3 linked regions of the Methylomagnum ishizawai genome follow. Each later gene encodes a partner of the first gene's protein in a complex. Links are inferred from orthologs where the notes say so. Each region holds a gene or a part of one and is shown on either strand. Other genes may lie near its edges. The genes, in order: secY, secA and secG.

Evidence for each region.
Region 2: the proteins of secY (region 1) and secA are in contact, whole or in part, in a crystal structure (PDB 3DIN), measured with the Thermotoga maritima proteins. The link is inferred for Methylomagnum ishizawai from one-to-one orthologs. Residues at the interface, in WP_004081795.1 of Thermotoga maritima: Glu108, Gly109, Glu110, Glu111, Ala236, Glu237, Arg238, Arg239, Ile240, Thr241, Ile242, Gln243, Tyr244, Ala245, Arg246, Arg247, Val248, Thr249, Gly250, Arg251, Arg252, Val253, Tyr254, Gly256, Ala257, Ser258, Thr259, Tyr260, Leu261, Pro262; in WP_004082002.1 of Thermotoga maritima: Glu261, Ala262, Arg263, Lys300, Ala301, Arg302, Thr303, Ile304, Ile305, Leu323, Tyr324, Asp325, Pro326, Val329, Ser330, Tyr333, Ile336, Lys340, Phe345, Val349, Glu363, Phe364, Tyr374, Ser375, Gly376, Gly377, Glu393, Ile395, Thr482, Ser483.
Region 3: secY (region 1) and secG share a complex: the UniProt entries of both Escherichia coli proteins name them as parts of the sec protein translocase complex. The link is inferred for Methylomagnum ishizawai from one-to-one orthologs.

The regions. Positions count from the first base shown.
Region 1 is NZ_AP019783.1:1,027,972-1,035,351, forward strand. Bases 4,157-7,155 are described here. They hold secY (preprotein translocase subunit SecY), read left to right. Parts: upstream 4,157-4,991; coding sequence 4,992-6,320; downstream 6,321-7,155. Other genes in these bases: rpsE (30S ribosomal protein S5), read left to right, coding at 4,157-4,379; rpmD (50S ribosomal protein L30), read left to right, coding at 4,369-4,554; rplO (50S ribosomal protein L15), read left to right, coding at 4,554-4,991; rpmJ (50S ribosomal protein L36), read left to right, coding at 6,382-6,495; rpsM (30S ribosomal protein S13), read left to right, coding at 6,525-6,881. Outside these bases: rplP (50S ribosomal protein L16), read left to right, coding at 1-391; rpmC (50S ribosomal protein L29), read left to right, coding at 391-582; rpsQ (30S ribosomal protein S17), read left to right, coding at 582-842; rplN (50S ribosomal protein L14), read left to right, coding at 897-1,265; rplX (50S ribosomal protein L24), read left to right, coding at 1,281-1,598; rplE (50S ribosomal protein L5), read left to right, coding at 1,616-2,155; rpsN (30S ribosomal protein S14), read left to right, coding at 2,167-2,472; rpsH (30S ribosomal protein S8), read left to right, coding at 2,530-2,925; rplF (50S ribosomal protein L6), read left to right, coding at 2,945-3,478; rplR (50S ribosomal protein L18), read left to right, coding at 3,487-3,840; more of rpsE, read left to right, coding at 3,849-4,156; more of rpsK, read left to right, coding at 7,156-7,293; rpsD (30S ribosomal protein S4), read left to right, coding at 7,321-7,380. UniProt on the Escherichia coli protein: The central subunit of the protein translocation channel SecYEG. Consists of two halves formed by TMs 1-5 and 6-10.
Region 2 is NZ_AP019783.1:3,303,034-3,310,687, forward strand. What follows is about bases 3,069-6,341. They hold secA (preprotein translocase subunit SecA), read right to left. Parts: upstream 6,002-6,341; coding sequence 3,269-6,001; downstream 3,069-3,268. Other genes in these bases: argJ (bifunctional glutamate N-acetyltransferase/amino-acid acetyltransferase ArgJ), read right to left, coding at 3,069-3,231; K5658_RS15050 (DciA family protein), read left to right, coding at 6,143-6,341. In the rest of the region: K5658_RS15035 (UvrD-helicase domain-containing protein), read left to right, coding at 1-1,966; more of argJ, read right to left, coding at 2,041-3,068; more of K5658_RS15050, read left to right, coding at 6,342-6,655; K5658_RS15055 (RNA recognition motif domain-containing protein), read right to left, coding at 6,822-7,136; K5658_RS15060 (RNA recognition motif domain-containing protein), read right to left, coding at 7,198-7,464. UniProt on the Escherichia coli protein: Required for protein export, interacts with the SecYEG preprotein conducting channel.
Region 3 is NZ_AP019783.1:2,137,974-2,145,160, reverse strand. What follows is about bases 1,672-4,477. They hold secG (preprotein translocase subunit SecG), read right to left. Parts: upstream 3,358-4,477; coding sequence 2,986-3,357; downstream 1,672-2,985. Other genes in these bases: tpiA (triose-phosphate isomerase), read right to left, coding at 3,376-4,128; tgt (tRNA guanosine(34) transglycosylase Tgt), read right to left, coding at 1,690-2,796. Also shown: protein translocase subunit SecD, read right to left, coding at 1-1,174; preprotein translocase subunit YajC, read right to left, coding at 1,238-1,585; K5658_RS09795 (hypothetical protein), read left to right, coding at 4,644-5,042; tRNA epoxyqueuosine(34) reductase QueG, read left to right, coding at 5,133-6,194; K5658_RS09785 (DUF2845 domain-containing protein), read right to left, coding at 6,203-6,619; thiosulfate oxidation carrier complex protein SoxZ, read left to right, coding at 6,737-7,048; K5658_RS09775 (hypothetical protein), read left to right, coding at 7,133-7,187. UniProt on the Escherichia coli protein: Subunit of the protein translocation channel SecYEG. Overexpression of some hybrid proteins has been thought to jam the protein secretion apparatus resulting in cell death; while this may be true it also results in FtsH-mediated degradation of SecY.

The sequences.
Region 1 (7,380 bases):
GTTCCGCAAACAGCATAAAGGACGTAATTGCGGTCTAGCCCAAAAAGGCAATCGAGTGAGTTTTGGCGAGTTTGGCTTAAAGTCGATTGAGCGGGGCCGTCTGACCGCCAGACAAGTTGAAGCGGCCCGCCGAGCAATCACCAGGCACGTCAAGCGTGGCGGAAAAATATGGATTCGAATATTTCCCGATAAACCGATTTCTAAAAAACCTTTGGAAGTCCGCATGGGGAGTGGTAAAGGCAGCGTTGAATACTGGGTAGCCGAGGTTAAGCCAGGGACCATGTTGTACGAATTGCAAGGGGTGAATGAGGAACTGGCTAGGGAAGCCTTTAGCCTAGCGGCTGCTAAATTGCCTGTCAAAACCGTGTTTTCTGTCAGGACGGTAATGTGATGAAAGCGAACGAATTAAAAGAGAAATCAATTGCTGATCTTAACGGTTTACTACTTGACCTTCGTAAAGAGCAGTTCAATCTTAAAATGCAAAAAGCAACCGGTCAGATTAGCAAGCCTGATCGCATTAAACTCGTAAGACGTGATATCGCTAGAATCTATACCATGTTAGGACAAAGAGAAGGTGCGTAATGAATAGCGAGCAAAAAACGTCGAGTACGCTGCTTGGCACAGTAGTTAGTGTGAAAATGGATAAAACCATTTGTGTGCAAATTGAAAGACTAGTTCCTCATCCAACTTATAAAAAATATATTCGGAAGTCTAGCACCCTTTTGGCGCATGACGAAAAAAACGAATCTCGTGAAGGTGATAAGGTTCTCGTTGTGTCATGCCGTCCTATTTCAAAAAGAAAGGTATGGAAGCTCGTCAAGATTGAAGGACGTGATAGCTGAGTGAACAAAAAAGAAGTTTTTTAAATTCAGCAATTTTGATTTAAGGTGGTTTAAATGATCCAAATGCAAAGCTGCCTTGATGTGGCAGATAACAGTGGTGCTCGCAAAGTAATGTGCATCAAGGTTTTAGGGGGGTCGCATCGCAGATATGCCAATGTCGGTGATATTATAAAAGTCAGTGTTAAAGAAGCGATACCTAGGGGTCGCGTGAAAAAAGGCGAAGTATATAATGCCGTAGTGGTTAGAACCCGCAAAGGCGTTCGTCGTGGTGACGGATCAGTGATCCGATTTGATGGTAATGCTGCTGTTATACTGAACAACCAGCATCAACCGATAGGTACCCGGATTTTTGGTCCGGTTACACGAGAGTTGCGCTCAGAAAAGTTTATGAAGATTATTTCTTTGGCACCGGAAGTAATCTAGCACGGGGATGGTAAAATGCAAAAAATTCGTAAAGGCGATCAAGTTGTAGTTTTAACTGGAAAAGATAAAGGAAAACGTGGAAATGTACTTTCTCTTCCGGTTGATGGCTATGCATTGGTTGAAGGGGTAAATATGGTGCGTAAGCATCAGAAACCCGCACCAATGAAGGGGATTAATGGTGGGATTGTTGAAAAAACCATGCCTATACACATCTCAAACATAGCTTTATATAATCCCAGCACTCATAAGGCAGATAAAATTGGTTTTCGGTTATTGGCTGATGGTAGAAAAGTTAGATACTTTAAATCTACCAATGAAACCGTAGATGTTTGATACAAGGAAATAAGGTTATGGCTAGATTGAGTGAAATATATAAAAAGCAGATTGTTGCTGAGTTAGGTAAGCAGTTTAATTACCAGTCTATTATGCAGGTTCCTAAACTCGAAAAGATAACTTTGAATATGGGGGTGGGGGAGGCGGTAGCTGATAAAAAAGTACTTCAAAGTGCTATTGATGATCTGCAAAAAATTTCCGGCCAAAAGCCGGTTATAACTTTGGCAAGAAAATCGATTGCGGGCTTTAAAATCAGGGAGGGGATGCCCATTGGATGTAAAGTTACTTTGCGTCGTGAAAAAATGTATGAATTTCTGGATCGACTGATCACTGTTGCGATTCCAAGAATTAGAGATTTTAGAGGATTAAGCTCGAAATCTTTCGATGGGCGCGGCAATTATAGTATGGGTGTACGTGAACAGATCATTTTTCCAGAAATTGATTACGATAAGGTAGATACGGTTAGAGGATTAGATATAACTATTACAACTAGCGCTTCTTCTGATCAAGAGGCTCGTGCATTGCTTGAGCATTTTAAGTTTCCATTCCGTACATAAGGTGATCTAAAGTGGCAAAAAAGTCTATGATTGCACGCGAAAGTAAGCGTTTACAGTTGATTGAAAAATATAAAAATAAGCGGGAAGAGTTAAAGCTTATAATTAGCAGTCTTACTGCAAGCGAAGATGAAAAGAATCAGGCTGAACTAAAGCTTCAGAAGCTACCTCGTGATTCTTCATCTTCGAGAGTGCGTAACCGTTGTAATTTGACTGGTCGTCCTCATGGATATTATAGAAAGTTCGGTTTGGCAAGGAACAAACTGCGTGAGGCTGTTATGAGAGGGGATGTGCCAGGAGTTACAAAAGCGAGTTGGTAGCATATCTTAAACATAGTTTATATATAAGTTGCTAAGTATAAAATAGGGCATATAATAATGGGCATGACTGATCCGTTGTCAGATATGATTACGAGGATTCGTAACGGCCAAGCAGCGAGCAAGGCGGAAGTTAAGATGCATTCATCTAATCTCAAAGTCGCGCTCTGTGGTGTTTTGGAAAATGAAGGATATATAGAATCTTTTAATGTTGAAGAAAGCTTAGGGAAAAGCGAACTAACAATAAGGCTCAAATATTACAAGGGGCTGCCTGTCATTGAGAATATTCAAAGGGTTAGTAAGCCTGGATGTAGGGTATATAAAACAAAATCGCACTTGCCAAATGTTTTGGGAGGATTGGGTGTAGCTGTGATTTCAACATCTAAGGGCTTGATGACTGGTACCGATGCTAAAAAACAGGGCCATGGCGGCGAAGTGATCTGTATAGTGTCATAACTTATCTAGGGATTTGTAAATGTCCAGAATAGCAAAAAATCCTATCCCCATCCCGAAAGGGGTAGAAGCCGTATTGGAAAATAACCAAATTACTGTGAAGGGCGGTAAGGGTGTTTTATCTATGGAACTCAGCCCTATCGTAACGGTAGCAATATCGGATGGGCAGATTACTATATCTTACGACCGGATAAATAAGGCTCAAAATGTTTTAGCCGGGACAACCCGAGCTAATATAGCTAACATGGTGTCTGGAGTTAGCTCTGGATATGAGCGGAAGCTTAGCATGGTGGGCGTTGGATACAGGGCGCAAGCAAAAGGTGATATTGTTAGTTTAAGTTTAGGATACTCTCATCCGGTTGAGTTCCCTGTCCCAAACGATATAACGGTAGAAACCCCTACGCAAACTGAAATTGTAATCAAAGGTTGCGATAAGCAAAAGGTAGGGCAAGTCGCCGCAAACATCCGATCTTATAGACCACCAGAGCCTTATAAAGGTAAGGGAGTTAGATACTCGGATGAGCAGATTATAAAGAAAGAGGCTAAAAAGAAGTAGGCTTGGTTATGGATAAAAAAGCAGCAAGGTTAAAACGTGCGAACAAGTCCCGACAAATTATTAGAAATTTAGGGGTTAATAGATTATCAGTTCATCGCACTCCCCGGCATATATATGCTCAAATAACGAGCGCGGATGGTTCAGTGGTTTTGGCGAGTTCATCGACTCTTGAATCTTCTTTAAAATCAGATATTAGGAATACTGGGAACATTGAAGCGGCTAAGCTCATTGGGAAAAGTATTGCAGAGCGTGCGCTTTCTACGGGTATAACGATTGTAGCATTTGATCGTTCTGGGTTTAAATATCATGGTCGAGTTAAGGCCTTGGCTGATGCCGCTCGTGAAGCGGGATTAGTCTTTTAGGAGCGGTTATGGCAAATATCAACATTCAAAGCAACGCAATTGAAGGGCTTCAGGAAAAGCTGGTAGCTGTCCGGCGTGTTGCTAAAGTTGTAAAAGGTGGTCGTCAGTTCGGCTTTACTGCGCTTACAGTGGTCGGTGATGGCAACGGACGCGTTGGATATGGCCTGTGCAAGGCTAGGGAAGTCCCTGTGGCGATACAGAAATCCATGGAACAGGCGCGTAAGAATATGCGCAAGGTTAGCTTGGATGGTGATACTTTGCATTATGCAACCACTGCGTGTACTGGTGCGGCTAAAGTTTTTATGCAACCAGCATCACAAGGTACCGGTATCATCGCGGGAGGTGCGATGAGAGCGGTGTTTGAGGTGGTAGGGATTCATAACGTGCTTGCTAAATGTATTGGTACTAATAACCCTATAAATGTTGTGCGTGCCACAATTAAAGGGCTGACGGATATTAAAGATCCTAAAGCAATTGCCGCGAAAAGGGGTAAGAGCGTGGAAAGGATATATGCTGAGGGCAAGCCGAATGAACGATAAAATCCTTGTGGTAAAACAGATTAGAAGCGACATTGGTAGGCTTCAATCTCATAAAGCTTGCTTGAAAGGACTTGGAATTCGTAGAATGCATCAAGTCGTCCGCGTCTTGGCTACATCGGCCAATTTAGGTATGATAAATAAGATCGCTTATATGCTGAAAGTAGAGGAAGTTTGATGCGCTTAAATAATCTTAAACCAGCAGAAGGAAGTAAAAAGCACTCACGACGTCTTGGCAGAGGCATTGGATGCACTCTTGGGAAAACGTGCGGCAAAGGACATAAAGGACAAAAAGCAAGGGCAGGCGGGTTCCACAAAGTGGGTTTTGAAGGTGGACAGATGCCCTTGCAACGCCGCCTGCCTAAGATTGGGTTCAATACGCATAAAAAAGCGTTGCGCGCAGAGGTTACGATAGCGGAATTAGCTAAATTTGCTGGGCAAACGATAACTATTGCGGCGCTTAAACAAGCTAACTTGGTTCCTTTCCAAGTTAAAGTGATAAGTATTATAGATTCTGGAAATATTGACGCCCAGATTACGGTGGCTAGTGAAGTCCGTGTGACTAAGGGCGCTAAAGTAAAAATTGAAGCAGCTGGTGGAAAAGTTGAGGTTTAAGTGAGTAATATCAGCTCCTCCTTATCTAATCGCTTCGGGAGGCTTACCGAACTGAGGCAAAGGCTTTTGTTTGTGTTGGGTGCTCTTATCGTATATCGTGTGGGCTCTCATATCCCGATACCCGGTATAGATCCAAGAGCCTTGGCTGCGATGTTTGCTAATCAAGGAAGTTCCATCCTTGATATGGTGAATATGTTCTCTGGGGGAGCTTTAAAAAGGCTAAGTATTTTTGCTCTCGGAATTATGCCTTATATTTCTGCATCAATTATTGTGCAGTTAATGACGGGTGTAGTGCCAAAGTTGGAGCAAATTAAAAAAGAAGGGGAATCTGGGAGAAAAAAGTTAAATCAATATACCCGTTATGGAACTGTGTTTTTAGCCACGTTTCAGTCTATAGGAATAGCCTTTGCTTTGCAAAACCAATCCGCAGCTGGATTCCCGGTAGTGATCCATCCGGGTGCCCAGTTCGTGTTTGTTACCGCTACTTCTTTAGTATGCGGTACTATTTTTTTAATGTGGTTAGGTGAGCAAGTTACTGAGAGAGGAATAGGAAACGGCATATCCATAATTATCTTTTCTGGTATTGTTGCGGGATTGCCTACGGCAATAGGAGGTACATTAGAGTTAGCTAGGACAGGTGAGCTTAGCCCTTTTAGTATCATCGTATTGTTTTCTATCGCGCTAGCGGTAACAACGCTAGTAGTGTTCGTAGAGCGAGGTCAGCGTCGGATTACTATCAATTATGCCAAAAGGCAGGATGGTCGTAGGATGTATGCTGCTCACAAAAGCTTCCTGCCTCTTAAGCTTAATATGTCAGGTGTTATTCCTCCGATATTCGCTTCCAGTATAATATTATTTCCTGCGACTTTGGCAGGATGGTTTGGAAATAACGAAAGCTTGGTTTGGCTTCAGGATATAGCGGCTACTCTTTCTCCTGGTCAACCGCTATATGTGTTTTTCTACGCAACGGCTATAGTTTTTTTCTGCTTTTTCTATGCGGCTCTGGTTTTCAATTCGAACGAGACGGCTGAGAATCTAAAAAAGTCTGGTGCATTTATACCTGGGGTCAGGCCTGGACAGCATACCGCGAACTATATAGATAGTGTTATGACCAGATTGACTTTGGTTGGCGCAATGTATATTACTTCGGTATGTTTATTGCCTGAATTTTTGATATTGTATTGGAATGTGCCTTTTTATTTTGGAGGAACCTCGTTACTGATTATTGTTGTTGTGGTTATGGATTTTATGTCCCAAATTCAAACCTATATAATATCTCATCAGTACGAAGGGCTTTTGAAAAAAACAAATATGGCAAAAGCTGACTAAAGCTGACTAGAGCGTTCAAATGGATTTACGTGGTATCATTATTTTTAAATGAGGAATAAGTATGAAGGTTCGTGCGTCTGTAAAAAGAATTTGCCGGAACTGCAAGGTACTGAAGCGAAAAGGCATTGTGCGTATAATTTGCAAAGATGCCAGGCACAAACAAAGGCAAGGTTAATTTCGTTTTAGTTTTTGGAGGTTATATAGATGGCTCGTATAGCTGGAGTAAATATTCCAGATCATAAGCATTTGGGCATCTCTCTTACTGCAATTTATGGTATAGGGAAAACAAGAGCATCGCTTATTTGTGAAAGTTTAGGATTGGATCCTTCGATTAAAGTAAAAACTTTAGAAGAAGCAGATATAGAACGCATTCGTGAGCAAGTTGCTAAGTTCACTGTTGAAGGTGATTTGCGCCGCGAAACGGCTATGAGTATCAAAAGATTGATGGATTTAGGCTGCTACCGTGGATTGCGTCATAGGAGGGGGTTGCCAGTAAATGGACAAAGAACTCGTACCAATGCTCGCACAAGAAAAGGCCCGCGTCGTCCAATTCGCAAGTAAAATTTAGTTCATAAGAGGTTCGGATATGGCAGCTTCTAGCCGTCCAGTAAAAAAAATAAAGCGCGATATATCTGATGGAATAGTTCATATCAGCGCTTCCTTTAATAATACAATTATTACTATTACTGATCGAAAAGGTAACACGTTGGCGTGGGCAACGGCAGGTGCTTCTGGATTTCGGGGTTCGCGTAAAAGCACACCATTTGCTGCTCAAGTCGCAGCAGAGAAAGTTGGTAATATAGTTAAAGAATTTGGTGTAAAAAATTTAGATGTCAAGATTAAAGGTCCTGGCCCAGGTCGGGAGTCAGCAGTTAGATCTTTGAATAATCTCGGCTTTAAAATTGTTAACATACTTGACGATACGCCAATTCCACATAATGGATGTCGTCCACCTAAGCGTCGCCGAGTTTAATGTTAAAGATTTAAGGGTTTTTTGGTTATGGCTAGATATTTAGGTCCAAAGTGCAAGTTAAGCAGAAGAGAAGGCACCGATTTGTTT
Region 2 (7,654 bases), 2.3 Mb from region 1 along the record:
GGGCCATTTCCTCTTGTGCGGCGATTCCAACCAGATCGTCCATCCCAATTTCTTCTCCTGGAGCAAGGTGAAAAGCCTGTTCTGGCGCGATCCCGAGTTGGCGGCGCGGCAGGAACTCCGGGTGCTACGGGCCAATTTCCGCAACAGCCACGAGGCCACCCGCGTCGCCAACACCCTGCTCAAGATCAAGCACCGCCGCTTCGGCTCCATCGACCGCGAGAGCAATTTCCTGGTGGACGCGGTGGCGGGCGAAACCGGGGCCGTGACCGTCCTCAACGACAAGGACGCGGTGAAGAAGGAACTCAACCAGAAGACCAAAGCCTCGACCCAGTTCGCCGTGCTGGTCATGCGCGACGAGGACAAGGCCGAGGCCCGCCGGTTCTTCCAAACGCCCCTGATCTTCTCCATCCACGAGGCCAAGGGGCTGGAATACGCCAACATCATCCTCTACCGCTTCGTCTCCGACCATCGGGCCGAATTCGCCGATATCGCCGAGGGTGTGACCCCGGAGGATTTAAAAAGCGACGACCTCGAATACCGCCGCGCCAAGGACAAGGCCGACAAATCGCTGGAAGTCTACAAGTTCTATGTCAACGCCCTGTACGTGGCCCTGACCCGCGCCATCCAGAACGTCTACCTGATCGAATCCGACAGCCGCCATCCCTTGCTGGGCCTGCTCGACACCCGCGCCGGCAGCGACAAGGTGGACGTCGCGGCCAAGAACTCCACCCTGGACGATTGGCAGCGCGAAGCCCGCAAGCTGGAATTGCAGGGCAAGCAGGAACAGGCCGACGCCATCCGCGCCAATATCCTCAAGCAAACGCCGGTGCCCTGGCCGGTGTTCGACGAAGCCCGGCTGCGCGATACCCTGGTCAAGGTGTTCCGCGAGCAAGTGCCCGGCTCCAAACTCAAGCAGCAACTCTACGAATACGCCACCTGCTACGACGAGATGGTCCTGGCCGTTTTGCTCGGCCAGGAAGCCGGGTACGAAGCCGCCCGCAATTTCCACAAGCAACGCGCCACCCTGGGTTACAAATACCTGATGCCGTATTACGGCAAGGTGTCCAAGGAGGTCTTGCAGCAATGCGAGCGCCACGGCGTCGACCACCGCACGGCGATGAACCTGACGCCCCTGATGGCGGCGGCGGTGGCGGGCAACGTGGCCCTGGTCGAAGCCCTACTGGAACGCGGTGCCAACCCGGAACTCACCGACCACCTGGGCCGCAACGCCCTGCATTGGGCCATGGTCGAAGCATTCCGCGAACCCAAGTTCGCCCAGGGACCGTTCGCGGCCATCTACGAACGCATCGCCCCGGCCAGCATCGACCTGCGGGTCGGCGGGCGGCTGGTGCGCATCGACCGCCATCTGACCGAGTATTTCCTGTTCCAAACCCTGTGGGCGCAATTCAGGAGCCGGTTCCTGAAGCACGAATGGGGCGATTTCCCCTCGTTCGATACCGGCACGATTCTGGAGGCTTGGCAACACCTGCCCAAGAACGTGCTGAAACCCGAACGCAACAAGCGCCAGCATCTTTCCAATGTGCTGTCGCGCAACGAGATGGACCGGGATTACGCCTATAACCGGCGCTTGTTCAAGCGGATGCGCCAGGGCTGGTATCTGTTCAACCCCGAGCTATCGGTGCGGCGCAAGACCCCCGAGGGCGAAACCTGGGTTCCGGTGTACGAGGCGCTGAACCTCAAGCTGGTGAAGGAATTCGCCCAGCCGCCGCTGTGGACCTATATCGACAACCTGCTGAAGAGCGGTGGGATCGAGCCGCCGGAGGGCGTGCCGGTGGCCTGCGAGCGGCGGGAGCGGCGTTTGCAGCACGACCGCGAGGCGGAAGCGGCGGCGCGGGCGCGGATGCAGGCCGACACGGAACGGCAGCGGCGCGAGCGGGAGGAGGAAATCCAACGGATGCTGGAGGCTTATAAACAGCGGAAGCCTGGAAAGGGGAAGAAGAAATAGGGCGGGTTCCGCCGGATTCCCAAGCCCGGCTTGCTGTGGCAAGACCGGCGCTTGGGAACGGGGGACATCTTGGATCAAGTCCGATATTCGGCGTTGATCCTGACGTAATCGTAGGAAAAATCGCAGGTCAAAACGGTCTGGCTGGCTTCGCCCCGGCCCAGGGCCACGCGGACCAGGATATCGGGCCGGGCCATGACGGCGGCACCGGCTTCCTCGGTGTAGCCGGGGGCGCGGCCACCGTGTTCGACGATCAAGACATCGCCCAGCCAGATCGACACGCCGTCGATGTCCAGCCCCACGCAACCGGCCCGCCCCACGGCGGCGAGGATGCGGCCCCAATTGGGATCGCTGGCGAAGAAGGCGGTCTTGACCAAGGGCGAATGGGCGATGGTCTTGGCGACGGCGTGGGCCTCGGCCTCGTCCTGGGCCGCGTCAACCTGGACGCGGATGAACTTGGTGGCTCCTTCCCCATCGCGGACGATGGCCTCGGCCAAATCGGCGCAGACTTCCCGCACCGCCTCGGCGAACAGGGGGAACCCGGCGCTGTCGAGGCGCAATTCCGGGTTGCCCGCCGCGCCCGAAGCCAGCAGCACGCAGGCATCGTTGGTGGAAGTGTCGCCGTCCACGGTGATGCAGTTGAAAGTGACATCGACCGCCTTGCCCAAGGCCGCTTGCAGGCTGGCCGCTTCGACCTTGGCATCGGTGGCGACGAAGGCCAGCATGGTCGCCATATTGGGCTGGATCATCCCCGCGCCCTTGGAGATGCCGGTGATCGTCACCGTATGGCCGTCGAGTTCCAAGGTCCGGCTGGCCAGCTTGGGCCGGGTGTCGGTGGTCATGATGGCGCGGGCGGCGCGTTCCCAGCCGTTTTCGGTCAGCGCGGCCAGGGCTTCGGGCAGGGCCGCTCCGATCTTGTCCACCGGCAGGTATTCGCCGATGACGCCGGTCGAGAACGGCATCACCCGCTCGGCGGCACCACCGGCCAGATCGGCCAACAAGCCGCACGTGGCGCGGGCATCCTCCAGGCCCCGCAGGCCGGTGCCGGCGTTGGCATTGCCGGAATTGATGAGCAACCAGCGCGGCTGCCGGGCCAGATGCTCGCGGGCCACGATGACCGGCGCGGCGCAAAAGGCGTTGCGGGTGAACACGGCGGCGGCGCTCGAACCCTCCGCCGCTTCGATCACCAGCACATCGTCCCGGCCCGCCCGCTTGATGGCGGCCCCCGCCGCGCCCAGGCGGATACCGGGAACCGGCAGGGCTTCCATGGATTTGACGATTCGGCTCAACTCCCTACCCTCCGCTTCAGGCCAGCTTGCCGTGGCATTGCTTGAATTTCATGCCCGAGCCGCAAGGACAAGGATCGTTGCGGCCCACCTTGGCGAACGGACTGGTCGAAGGCACCGCCGGACGCTGCCGTGGCTCGGCGGGAGGAGCCATTCCAGGCTCGGCCTCGGCACCAATTTCCAGGGCGCTGCCCGCCTCGGCGTGCTGGAACTGCATCTCCACGGGGGCGCTGCGCTGTTGCTCCTCCATGACCTTGACCTCCTCCTCGCTGCGCACATGCACCTTGGAGACGATGCCGATCACCTCGTGCTTGATGCCGTCCAGCATGGAGGTGAACATCTCGAAGGCTTCGCGCTTGTATTCCTGCTTGGGGTCTTTCTGGGCGTAGCCGCGCAGGTGGATGCCCTGGCGCAGATGGTCCATGGCGGCGAGATGGTCCTTCCAGGCGCTATCCAAGACCTGCAACATCACGGTCTTCTCGAAATGCCGCATGATCTGCACGCCGACGGACTCGACCTTGGCCTCGTAGAGCGCGTGCAATTCCTCGATGAGCTTTTGCTTGAGGCGGTCTTCGTACAAATGGGTATCCGCGTCCAACCAAGCCTGGACCGGCACCTTGGAACCCAGGTCGCGCTCCAGGGCTTCCTCCAAGCCCTTGACATCCCATTGCTCTTCCAAGGTGTGGGGCGGGATGAATTGCTCGAACAACTGCGCGCCCACGGCTTCGCGGGCTTCGGTGATGGCGGCGGAAATATCCTCGACCTGCATCAGTTCGTCGCGCATGTGGTAGATCACTTTGCGCTGGTCGTTGGCGACGTTGTCGTATTCCAGCAATTGCTTGCGGATATCGAAGTTGCGGGCCTCGACCTTGCGCTGGGCGTTCTCGATGGCGCGGGTGACCCAGGGGTGTTCGATGGCCTCGCCCTGTTGCATCCCGAGCTTCTGCATCAAGGCCGCCACCCGTTCGGAGGCGAAAATCCGCATCAAGGGGTCTTGCAGCGACAGATAGAAGCGCGAGGAACCGGGGTCGCCCTGACGGCCCGAACGTCCACGCAACTGGTTGTCGATGCGGCGCGATTCGTGACGTTCGGAACCGATGACATGCAAGCCGCCGGAAGCCACCACGTCTTCGTGGCGCTGTTTCCATTCGGCCTTGATGCGGGCGACGGCGACCTCGTCGGCGGGATCGATCCCGCGCATGTCCTCCTCCACGCTACCGCCCAGCACGATGTCGGTACCGCGCCCGGCCATATTGGTGGCGATGGTGATGGTGCCGGGCTTGCCGGCCTGGGCCACGATATGGGCTTCCTGCTCGTGGTGCTTGGCGTTCAAGACCTGATGGGCAATGCCCTCGCGGCGCAGCAACTGGGAAATGACCTCGGAATTCTCGATGGAGGTGGTGCCGACCAGGACCGGCTGGCGGCGCTGCACGCAATCGCGGATATCCTCGACGATGGCGTTGTGTTTTTCCTCCACCGTGAGATAGACCAAATCGCCCAAATCCTTGCGCGATACCGGCCGGTTGGCCGGGATGCACACCACTTCCAGGCCGTAGATTTGATGGAATTCGGTGGCTTCGGTGTCGGCGGTGCCGGTCATGCCGGACAGCTTGCCATATAGGCGGAAATAGTTCTGGAAGGTGATCGAGGCCAAGGTTTGGCTTTCGTTCTGGACCTGGACGTTTTCCTTGGCCTCGACGGCTTGGTGCAGACCTTCGGACCAGCGGCGGCCCGGCATGGCGCGGCCCGTGAATTCATCGACGATGATGACCTGGCCCTCGCGCACGATGTAGTCCACGTCGCGCTGGAAAATGGCGTGGGCCTTGAGCGAGGCGTTGATGTAGTGCATCAAGCGGATGTTGACGGCGTCGTACAGGCTCTCGTTGGGCTGGATCAAGCCATGCTGGACCAGGAGCTTCTCGATGTGTTCGTGGCCGGCCTCGGTCAGGTAGACTTGGCGCGATTTCTCGTCCACCGAGTAGTCGCCGGGACCGTGTTCCTTTTCCTGCTTGGTCAGGTGCGGCATGAGGACATTGACCTTTTGGTAAAGGTCGCTGCGGTCCTCGGAAGTGCCGGAGATGATCAGGGGCGTCCGCGCCTCGTCGATGAGGATGGAGTCCACCTCGTCCACGATGGCGAAGAATTTGTCGCGCTGCACCCGCTGTTCCTGGCTGAAGGCCATGTTGTCGCGCAGGTAGTCGAAGCCGAATTCGTTGTTGGTGCCGTAGGTGATATCGGCGGCGTAGGCTTCGCGGCGTTCCTCGTTGGACAGGTTGGTGACGATGGTGCCGACCGTGAGCCCCAGGAACCGATAGATGCGGCCCATCCAATCCGAGTCGCGGCGGGCGAGGTAGTCGTTCACCGTCACCACATGCACGCCTTTGCCAGGAAGGGCGTTGAGATAGGCGGCCAAGGTCGCGACCAGGGTCTTGCCTTCGCCGGTCTTCATCTCGGCGATCTTGCCGTCGTTCAACACCATGCCGCCGATCAACTGCACATCGAAATGACGCATATCGAGGACGCGCCAGGAGGCTTCCCTGACGGTGGCGAAGGCTTCGGGCAACAGGGAATCGAGGGTTTCGCCCCGCGCCAGCCGTTCGCGGAATTCCTGGGTCTTGGCGCTGAGGGCGGCATCGGACAGCTGCTGGAACTCCGGCTCCAGGGCGTTGATCCGTTTGACTATTTTGGTTTTTTTCCTGACGATGCGATCGTTGCGGCTACCAACGATACTTTTGACCAGCTTGCCTAGCATTGCGGGTGGTTCCCAATCCGAACTACAGAATCCGGGGATGATACCGTAAAAGCGTGGCGTTTATAATGATTCGAGTTTCCGCGGAGCTCTCACGGAGAGCCCGCCCCGCGCCGATATCCCCTCTTCCCCCCGGTTCCCACCATGGCCGACCACCCCGAACCCGTCCGTCAACACCTGCGTAGCGAGGGTCTCGCGGCGCTCCGCACCGAATTGGACAAGCAAGCCCGCCTGCTCCAGATCGTGCGCCAATCCCTGCCGGCCCCCCTGCGCGAACATTGCCGCCATTGCCTGCTGGAAGCCGGCGGCAAGCTCCTGCTCTACACCGAATCCGCCGCCTTCGCCTACCAGCTCAGGTTCTACGGTCCCGCCGTCGCCGCCCAGGTCGCCGAAGCCGCCGGCCTCGAAACACCGCCCGAGGTGCGGGTCCGCAACCTGACCCCCAGCGGCGCGGAACAAGCCCCCTATGCCAAGCCACGGGTGTTCCAGCCCCCGCCCGCGAGCGTCGCCGAACTGTTGCGGGAAAACGCCGCCGCCACCCCGCACGAAGACCTGCGGGAAGCCCTGTTGCGCCTGAGCCGGACCGTGGACGAATTCAACCGGCGCGGCCCTTTGGAAGAGCCGGACGGCACGCCCGACACCGGGCCGGGGCGATAGCCCCTCGATAGCCCCTCCGCCACCCGGTCCGGCGGATTCCAAGCGCAAGGCCCGCCATCCCCGGCCCGCAAAAAAGCCGCCATGCCCAGGCATGGCGGCTTTTTCCTGTTCCAGCCTCGCCCGCCGGGGACGGGAATCGCCGATCCCGTCCCGGCGCTATCCGCGCTTAGAAACGGCGTCCGGCACCAAAGCCACCCCGGCCACCGCCGAAGCCGCCGCCGGCGGGACGATCCTCGCGCGGACGGGCTTCGTTGACGGTCAGGTTGCGGCCTTCGACATCCTTGCCGTGCAACGCGGCGATGGCGGCCTGGGCCTCCTGGTCGCTGCCCATCTCGACAAAGCCGAAGCCTTTGGAACGGCCCGTTTCGCGGTCCATGATGACGTTGGCGGATTGCACCACGCCATGCGGGGCGAACATCGCTTCGAGATCGCTGTTGCCGATCCGGTAGCTCAGGTTGCCGACATACAGTTTCTTGCTCATAAAAACTCCAAGGGACAAAAAGACGAATAACGTAAAGGGTTGGGGTGGGATCCGGCGGGTGTCAGCGGCGCTTCCTGCCGCCGCGCCCACCGGGGCGTTCTTCGTTAACACGCAGACTGTTGCCGCGTAGGTTGAATCCGTTCAGGGCGCTGATCGCGGCCCGGGCCTCGTGGCCCTCCATTTCGATAAAGCCGAAGCCGCGGCAACGGCCTGTGAATATGTCGCGCGCCAGGTTCATCGACCGGACCCGTCCGTGTTCGGCGAACAGCGCGGTGAATTCCTGCTCGGTGAGGTCGGGCGGCAGATTGCCCGCGTATATTCTCAGCATAAGATTCCTCGGGTTGTGGCCCGGTGCCTGGCGGCACGACGCCAATCCTGGCGCGGGCGGGCGATAAAGGTGACCACAGGATCGCTTCCGGGGGAGGCATCGCGTGCGGTTTGCGGGAGGAGGCGGGGCTAGCAGAGAGGTGCCGGGAGGCAGTGACTGACGGGAAGTTCCGAATCCTCGGGACGCAGGC
Region 3 (7,187 bases), 1.1 Mb from region 1 along the record:
TGACTTCCTCCACCTTGCGGTGCGTCGTCACCTTCTGGCCATCGACCTCCTTGGTCTCGGCCTTGTTCTCGATGTAGACCACGGCCATCGGCTTGCCGATGTTCTCGCGGCTGACATCGGCCATCTTACGGGAACCGGGACCGTTCAAGGTCACGAACACCGCCGCCGAACCGGATTGCTGTTCCAGGCCGGAAGAGGAATCGACGATCTGGTCGCCGGTGACGATGATCTTGCGTTGCAGCAGGAGGGGCCTGCCATTGCGGTCCTTGTAGAGCCGGGAACCGATGGGGGTCTTGCTTTCTTCGGTGGGGGTCGGGTGTTCGGTATCGACCAGCCGGAATTCCAAAGTCGCGGTCGCGCCCAGGATTTCCTTGGCGCGGGCGGTATCCTGCACGCCGGGCAACTGCACCACGATACGGTCCTCGCCCTGCTGTTGGATCAAGGGTTCGGCCACGCCCAGTTCGTTGACGCGGTTGCGCAGGGTGGTGATGTTCTGGGCCACGGCGAGGCGGCGGATTTCGCGTTGCTCGGGTTCGGTGAGGGTGCCGCGGATCACGGTGTCCTGGATGTCCAGGGCCAAGCCGCGCACTTCGCGCTTGATGATGTCCTTGGCTTGGCCCAGGGTGGCGAGGTCGGCGAATTTCACCACCACGGCCTTGCCATCGCGGTCCACCGATTGATAGCGGACCTTGCTTTCCCGCAGCAGGGAGCGGATGTCCTCGGCGTAGCGTTCCTCGGCCTGGGTCAGGGCGGCGTCGGTATCGACCTGCATCAGGAAATGCACGCCGCCCCGGAGGTCGAGGCCCAGGTACATGGGCTTGGCGCCCAAGGCGCGGAGCCAATCCGGGGTCGCGGGGGCGAGGTTGAGCGCCACCACGTAGTTGTCGCCCATGCCGGTTTGCAGGGCGTCGGCGGCCTTGATCTGGTTATCGGTCTGGGCGTAGCGGATCAACAAGCGCTTGTCCGCCAGTTCGACCGATTTGGGTTTCAGCCCGGCGTCGCCCAGGAGTTTTTCGACCTTCTCGACGGTGGTCTGGTCCAGCTTCGCGCCCCTGGACGGGGAAAGCTGGACCGAAGGGTCTTCGCCGAATAGGTTGGGCAGCGCGTAAATGACCGCGAGCGCCAGCACGGCGAGTATCAAAAGGTTTTTCCAAAGTGGAAAGCTGTTTCGCATGGTTGCTGCCTAATAGCGGGCGATGCCGGGGGAAGGCATCCGCGATGGAAGGACTCCCGTTTATTATTTTTCGGCCTTCTTCCTGGCCTTGTAGGTGCCCTTGGGAACCAGGGACGCGATGGCGTGGCGCTGCACGTAGATATGGACGTTGTCGGAAAGCTCGAGCTGGACGAAGCTGTCGTCGAGGTCGGAGACCTTGCCCAGGATACCGCCGGTGGTGACGACCTCCGCCCCCTTGCCGAGGCTGTCGAGCATCTTTTTCTGTTCCTTGTTGCGCTTTTGCTGGGGCATCACGAACAGGAAGTAGAACACCGCCAGGATGCCCAGCGGCAAGATCAAACCGGCCAGACCCGGTGCCTGCGCGGCCTGGGCGGGTGCCTCGGCCATTGCGTCGGAAATGAAGAAACCCATGATCGATCCTTTGCTTAGCGTTGGATAAAGCGCGGCATTATGGCACAAAATCCGCAACGATTTCTCTCCGCCGACGAAGCCGGAACCGGGTGGCGGCCACGGCCCTAAGCTTCGCCGTTCCGTTGCCGGGCGTAGAAATCGGCGACGAAGCCGTCCAGGTTCCCCGCCCCGATGGCCGCCCGCAATCCCGCCATCAGTTCCTGGTAATAGAACAGGTTGTGGATGGTATTGAGCCGGGCGCCCAAAATTTCCCCGCATTTGTCGAGGTGGCGCAGATAGGACCGGCTGTAATGGCGGCAGGTATAGCAGCCGCATTCCCCGTCCAGGGGCCGGGTATCGCGCTGGTATTGGCTATTACGGATACGGATCGCGCCGTTGCGGGTGAAGAGATGGCCGTTGCGGGCGTTGCGGGTGGGCATGACGCAATCGAACATATCGATGCCGACCCGCACCGCCTCGACGATATCCTCGGGCGTGCCCACGCCCATCAGATAGCGTGGCTTGTCCTGGGGCATCCGGGGCATCAGGGCGTCCAGCACCCGCGCCCGGTCTTCCTTGGGTTCGCCCACCGACAAGCCGCCGATGGCATAGCCGTCGAAGCCGATGGCCCGCAAGCCCTCGACCGATTCCAAGCGCAGCGCCTCGTATACGCCACCCTGCACGATACCGAACAAAGCCGCCGGGTTGTCGCCATGGGCCACGCGGCTGCGCCCGGCCCAGCGCAGGGAGAGCCGCATCGATTGCGCCGCCTGCTCGTAGGTGGCGGGATAGGGCGTGCATTCGTCGAAGATCATCACGATATCGGAACCCAGCTCGCGCTGCACCGCCATGGATTCCTCCGGTCCCAGGAACACCTCGCTCCCATCCACCGGCGAGCGGAAGCGCACCCCCGCCTCGCCGATCTTGCGCATAGCCCCGAGGCTGAACACCTGGAAGCCGCCGGAATCGGTGAGGATCGGCCCCTGCCAGTGCATGAAGCCGTGCAGATCGCCGTGCAACCGGATGATTTCGGTGCCGGGCCTGAGCATCAGGTGGAAGGTGTTGCCGAGGATGATATCGGCCCCGAGGCCGGCGAGTTCCTCCGGCGTCATCGCCTTGACGGTGCCGTAGGTGCCCACCGGCATGAAGGCCGGGGTGCGCACCCGGCCCCTGGGAAACACCAGTTCCCCCTGGCGGGCCGCGCCGCAAGTGCTGCTTATGTTGAATTCCATGGGATTTTTCCGGGGTCGGAAACGAAATCGGCCCACCGGATGGGTGGGCCGAATCGTAAGCGGGTTGCTTAGTGTTGGTGCCGATGGTCGGATTTGAACCGACACGACTTGCGTCACCACCCCCTCAAGATGGCGTGTCTACCAATTTCACCACATCGGCAGCTAGACAGGCTGGGCTAAGAAAAGGACTTATTGCGCTGGCGGCGCGGGAGGGGTGTCGGTGGCCGCCGGTACATCGGATTTCTTAGCGGGTTCCTCGACGATGGGAGGAAGGTCGCGCTGGGCTGGATTTTCCGTCTGCGGAACATCCATGATGTCATGCCCCTTATTATCGAGGTTCCCGGCCATGTATGCAAGGCTTAAGCTGGTCAGGAAGAAAATGGTTCCCAGGATCGCCGTGGTGCGCGACAGGAAGGAGGCCGCGCCACGGGCACCGAACAACGTGTTGGAACCGCCGCCGAAACCGACGCCCGCGTCGGCACCGCGCCCTTGCTGCAACATCACCAAGCCGATGACCGCCGCCGCCACCAAGACATGAAGAATCGTTAAGACCTGATACATAACCGGAAATCTACCTAATTAAGCCGCGAGGCAAATTGCGAGGAAGGATTTGGCATCCAAGGAAGCGCCGCCGACCAAGCCACCATCCACATCGGGCATCCCGAACAGTGCTTCGGCGTTATCGGCCTTGACGCTGCCACCGTAGAGGATTTGGAGACCTTCCGCCACGTCCGCGTCGAGCTTGGCGATTTGGCCGCGGATATAGGCGTGGACTTCCTGGGCTTGCTCGGTGGTGGCGGTGCGGCCGGTGCCGATGGCCCACACGGGTTCGTAGGCGATGACGGCTTTGGACAGGGAAGCCACGCCGCACAGGTCGAGGACGGCCTGCAATTGTTCGTCGATCACGGCGAAGGTCTTATCCTGTTCGCGTTCTTCCAGGGTTTCGCCGACACAGAAGATGGGGGTGATGCCGTGTTCGATGGCCTTGGCGTAGCGGGCGGCGACCAGGGCGTTGGTTTCGCCGTAGACCAGGCGGCGCTCGGAATGGCCGACGATGGCATAGGCGCAACCGAATTCCTTGAGCATGGACGCGGAGATTTCGCCGGTGAAAGCGCCTTGGTCCTGGTCGGCCACGTTCTGGGCACCGAGGGCGATGGATTGACCGGCCAGCATCGCGCCGAGTTCGGGGATGAACACATAGGCGGGACAAACACCCACCTGGGCCTTGGCGTCGGCGGGCAAGCCCGCGAGCAGGTCCGCCAATAACTGCTGCGCGGTCGCGCGGGTGCAGTTCATTTTCCAGTTTCCAACCACCAAGGGACGGCGCGCCATAGCTAGCTCCTGAGTTGAGTAAATCGCGGAAGCTTACTGAGTTAAACAGCGCATTTCAAGCTAAGAGCGCATCGGGCCGGGTAGCTGGGCGTGAAACTCCGTTTTCCCCACATCCGACCCGCCCGCAGCGGGCCTAGATGGCATGTCAAATGGATGGGATCGCTGTTAATCCAGATTTATGATAAGGAGAATCATGCCAACTATGGCTTGATCTGGACAAGCCGGGCCCGATTAGCGCTATCAAGAACCACGCCCACCACAATAAAGCCACACATTCTAGCCAATCCACAAGCAGCATTTCAACGTAAATAAGTCACTGAATTTTGCTGCAATCGGGCTTAGGCTTGGCTGTGACTTATTGGGGTTGCTTTCCGGGCGGAACCGCCCTGGCAGCCTACCGGCCAAGCCGAGGCCCGCCGAGCCCCTTCCCAATCCCCCCAACCTCCAACCAATACACGAATCCATAACCTCTAAAGCCATAGGTGAAAACAAATCCCAGAAACCCAGGAATCCCCATGATCCCCTACTACCTCGCCATCTACGCCATCGGCACCGCGATCATCCTCTATTTCGCCCGCGAAACCAAAAGCTTCCTGGCCAGCCATGCCAGCATCGACCACCCGGACGGGCTCGAAGCCTTCAAACGCCTCGCCCGGCGCAATATGACCATGGCCCTGCCCTATGGCTTGTTCATGATCGTCGGCGTCGCGCTCGGCCTGCATATCGTGCTACAGGACAACCTCGCCGGATTCAGCCTGTTCGCCGCCGCCAATATCCCGTTCATGGCGGCGGCCCTGGCCCTGCGTAGGCTGGAAATCCAAGCGCGGGAACTCCCCTGTACCGATCCCGTTTTCATCGTCGAATACAACCGGGTTTCGCGCTCCTGGCTGCAAGACCTCTGGCCCAAGTTCTGAAATACCCGGCCAGGACGGCTTTCCCGCCCGTCCTGGCTCCCTGTCCCGCCGTGGCATAATAGGGGCCATCCGCCCATCCACCAGCCCCCCATGCCCCCGACCTCCGAACCGCGCATCACCCGCGCCCGCATCCTCGCCCTGGCCCAGGAGTTCGGCTTCCAGAACATCGGCATCGCCGGCATCGAACTCGCCCAGGCCGAACAACGGCTGGCGGATTGGCTCAAGGCCGGATTCCACGGCGCGATGGACTACATGGAACGCCACGGCAGCAAGCGCGGCCGCCCCGCCGAACTGGTGCCCGGCACCGTGAGCGTCATCAGCGCCCGCATGGACTACCTGCCGGAACCCCGCGCCCAAATGTGGCAAAGACTGGAAGACCCGGACAGCGCCTACATTGCCCGCTACGCCCTGGGCCGCGACTACCACAAGCTTTTGCGGAAACGCCTGCAACAACTGGCCGAACACATCGCCCAGGAAATCGGTCCCTACGGCTACCGCGTCTTCACCGACAGCGCCCCCGTGCTGGAAAAACCCCTGGCCGCCCAGGCCGGACTCGGCTGGATCGGCAAGCACACCAACCTCATCGACCGCAAGGCCGGTTCCTTTTTCTTCCTGGGGGAAATCTACACCGACCTGCGTCTGCCGCCCGACGCGGAGACCACGGCCCATTGCGGCAGTTGCGCGGCCTGCCTCGCTATCTGCCCCACAAAAGCCATCGTCGCGCCCTACCAATTGGATGCCCGCCGCTGCATTTCCTATCTCACCATCGAGTGGCGCGGCCCCATTCCCTTGGAATTCCGGGAAGCCCTGGGCAACCGCGTCTACGGCTGCGACGATTGCCAATTGGTCTGCCCTTGGAACCGCTATGCCCAACCGACCCAGGAGCCCGGTTTCCTGCCCCGGCACGGGCTGGAGACGGCGGGCCTCGTTGAATTATTCGGCTGGGACGAGGCCGAATTCCTGCGGAAGACCGAAGGCTCGGCCATCCGCCGCATCGGCTACGAATGCTGGCTGCGGAATCTCGCGGTGGGATTGGGCAACGCGCCCCAGGGACCGGAAGTCCGTGCCGCGCTACGGGCGCGGACGGAACATCCTTCGGAACTGGTGCGGGAACATGTGGCCTGGGCCTTGGAACGGCAGGGCGGTTTTTAACCCGCCCTTCAATTCATATTCCGCTGGTTCCACAAATTCTCGATGAACACCAAACGGCCATTCTCGAAGCGCAGCAGTTTGGGTACGTTGCCATGGCCGGCGTCGGAGTAATACCACTCCTCGACCTCGACCGGCACCGTGCTTTGCACCGGCACCTGCACGCAGAACGTCCGGGGCTGGTTCACCACCCTCATGCCGCCCTGGCCGTCCGGCATCCTGATGGACTCGAACTGGGTCTGGCAATTGGGCACGAAATTGGTGACCAGCCGCCACTCGGTGCGGCGGTCGCCGGATTGCGGATCGCCGCATTTTTGATCGACATCGAACTTGGTCTGGCCTTCCTCGATGATCCAGCCGTTGCAGCGCCAAGCCCAGGCCTGGGCGCTCATCCCCAACAACAGCAAGCCTATGAATAAACGTCGCATGGGAAACCTCCACGGCATCGGGGCGACTCGGGTTGGCATTAGAATTTGGCGGCGGAACCCGCCTCCCAAACCCCCACCGCCGGCAAGCGGCGATCACACTGTCATCATAAAGCGGCCATGTCCACGGTAAAAATACGCAGCAGACAACAGGACGGCTCCACCCTGGTCCATGTCCTCATCGAGCATCCCATGGAAACCGGACGCCGCCGCGACGAAACCACCGGCGAGTTAATCCCGGCCCATTTCATCGAACAAGTCCTGTTCGAGCATAACGGCCGGCGGGTCGCCTTGTGCGCCCTCAGCACGGCGGTCTCGCAAAACCCCTATCTTTCGATCCGCTTCCGGGGCGGGAAATCCGGGGACAAAATCCGGGTGAGCTGGTCCGACAACCTGGGCCGACACGGCAGCGCCGAAACCACCGTGGCCTGACGCCTCAAGTTCCGCCCATCCCGGACATGGCGTAGAATCCGCGATTCGCCCCCCATCACCTTAGCATTCAGGAGCTTACCATCCATGAACCCCCCGGTCCGCGCCGCCCTCATCGGAGCCTTGCTCGCCTTCGCCGCCA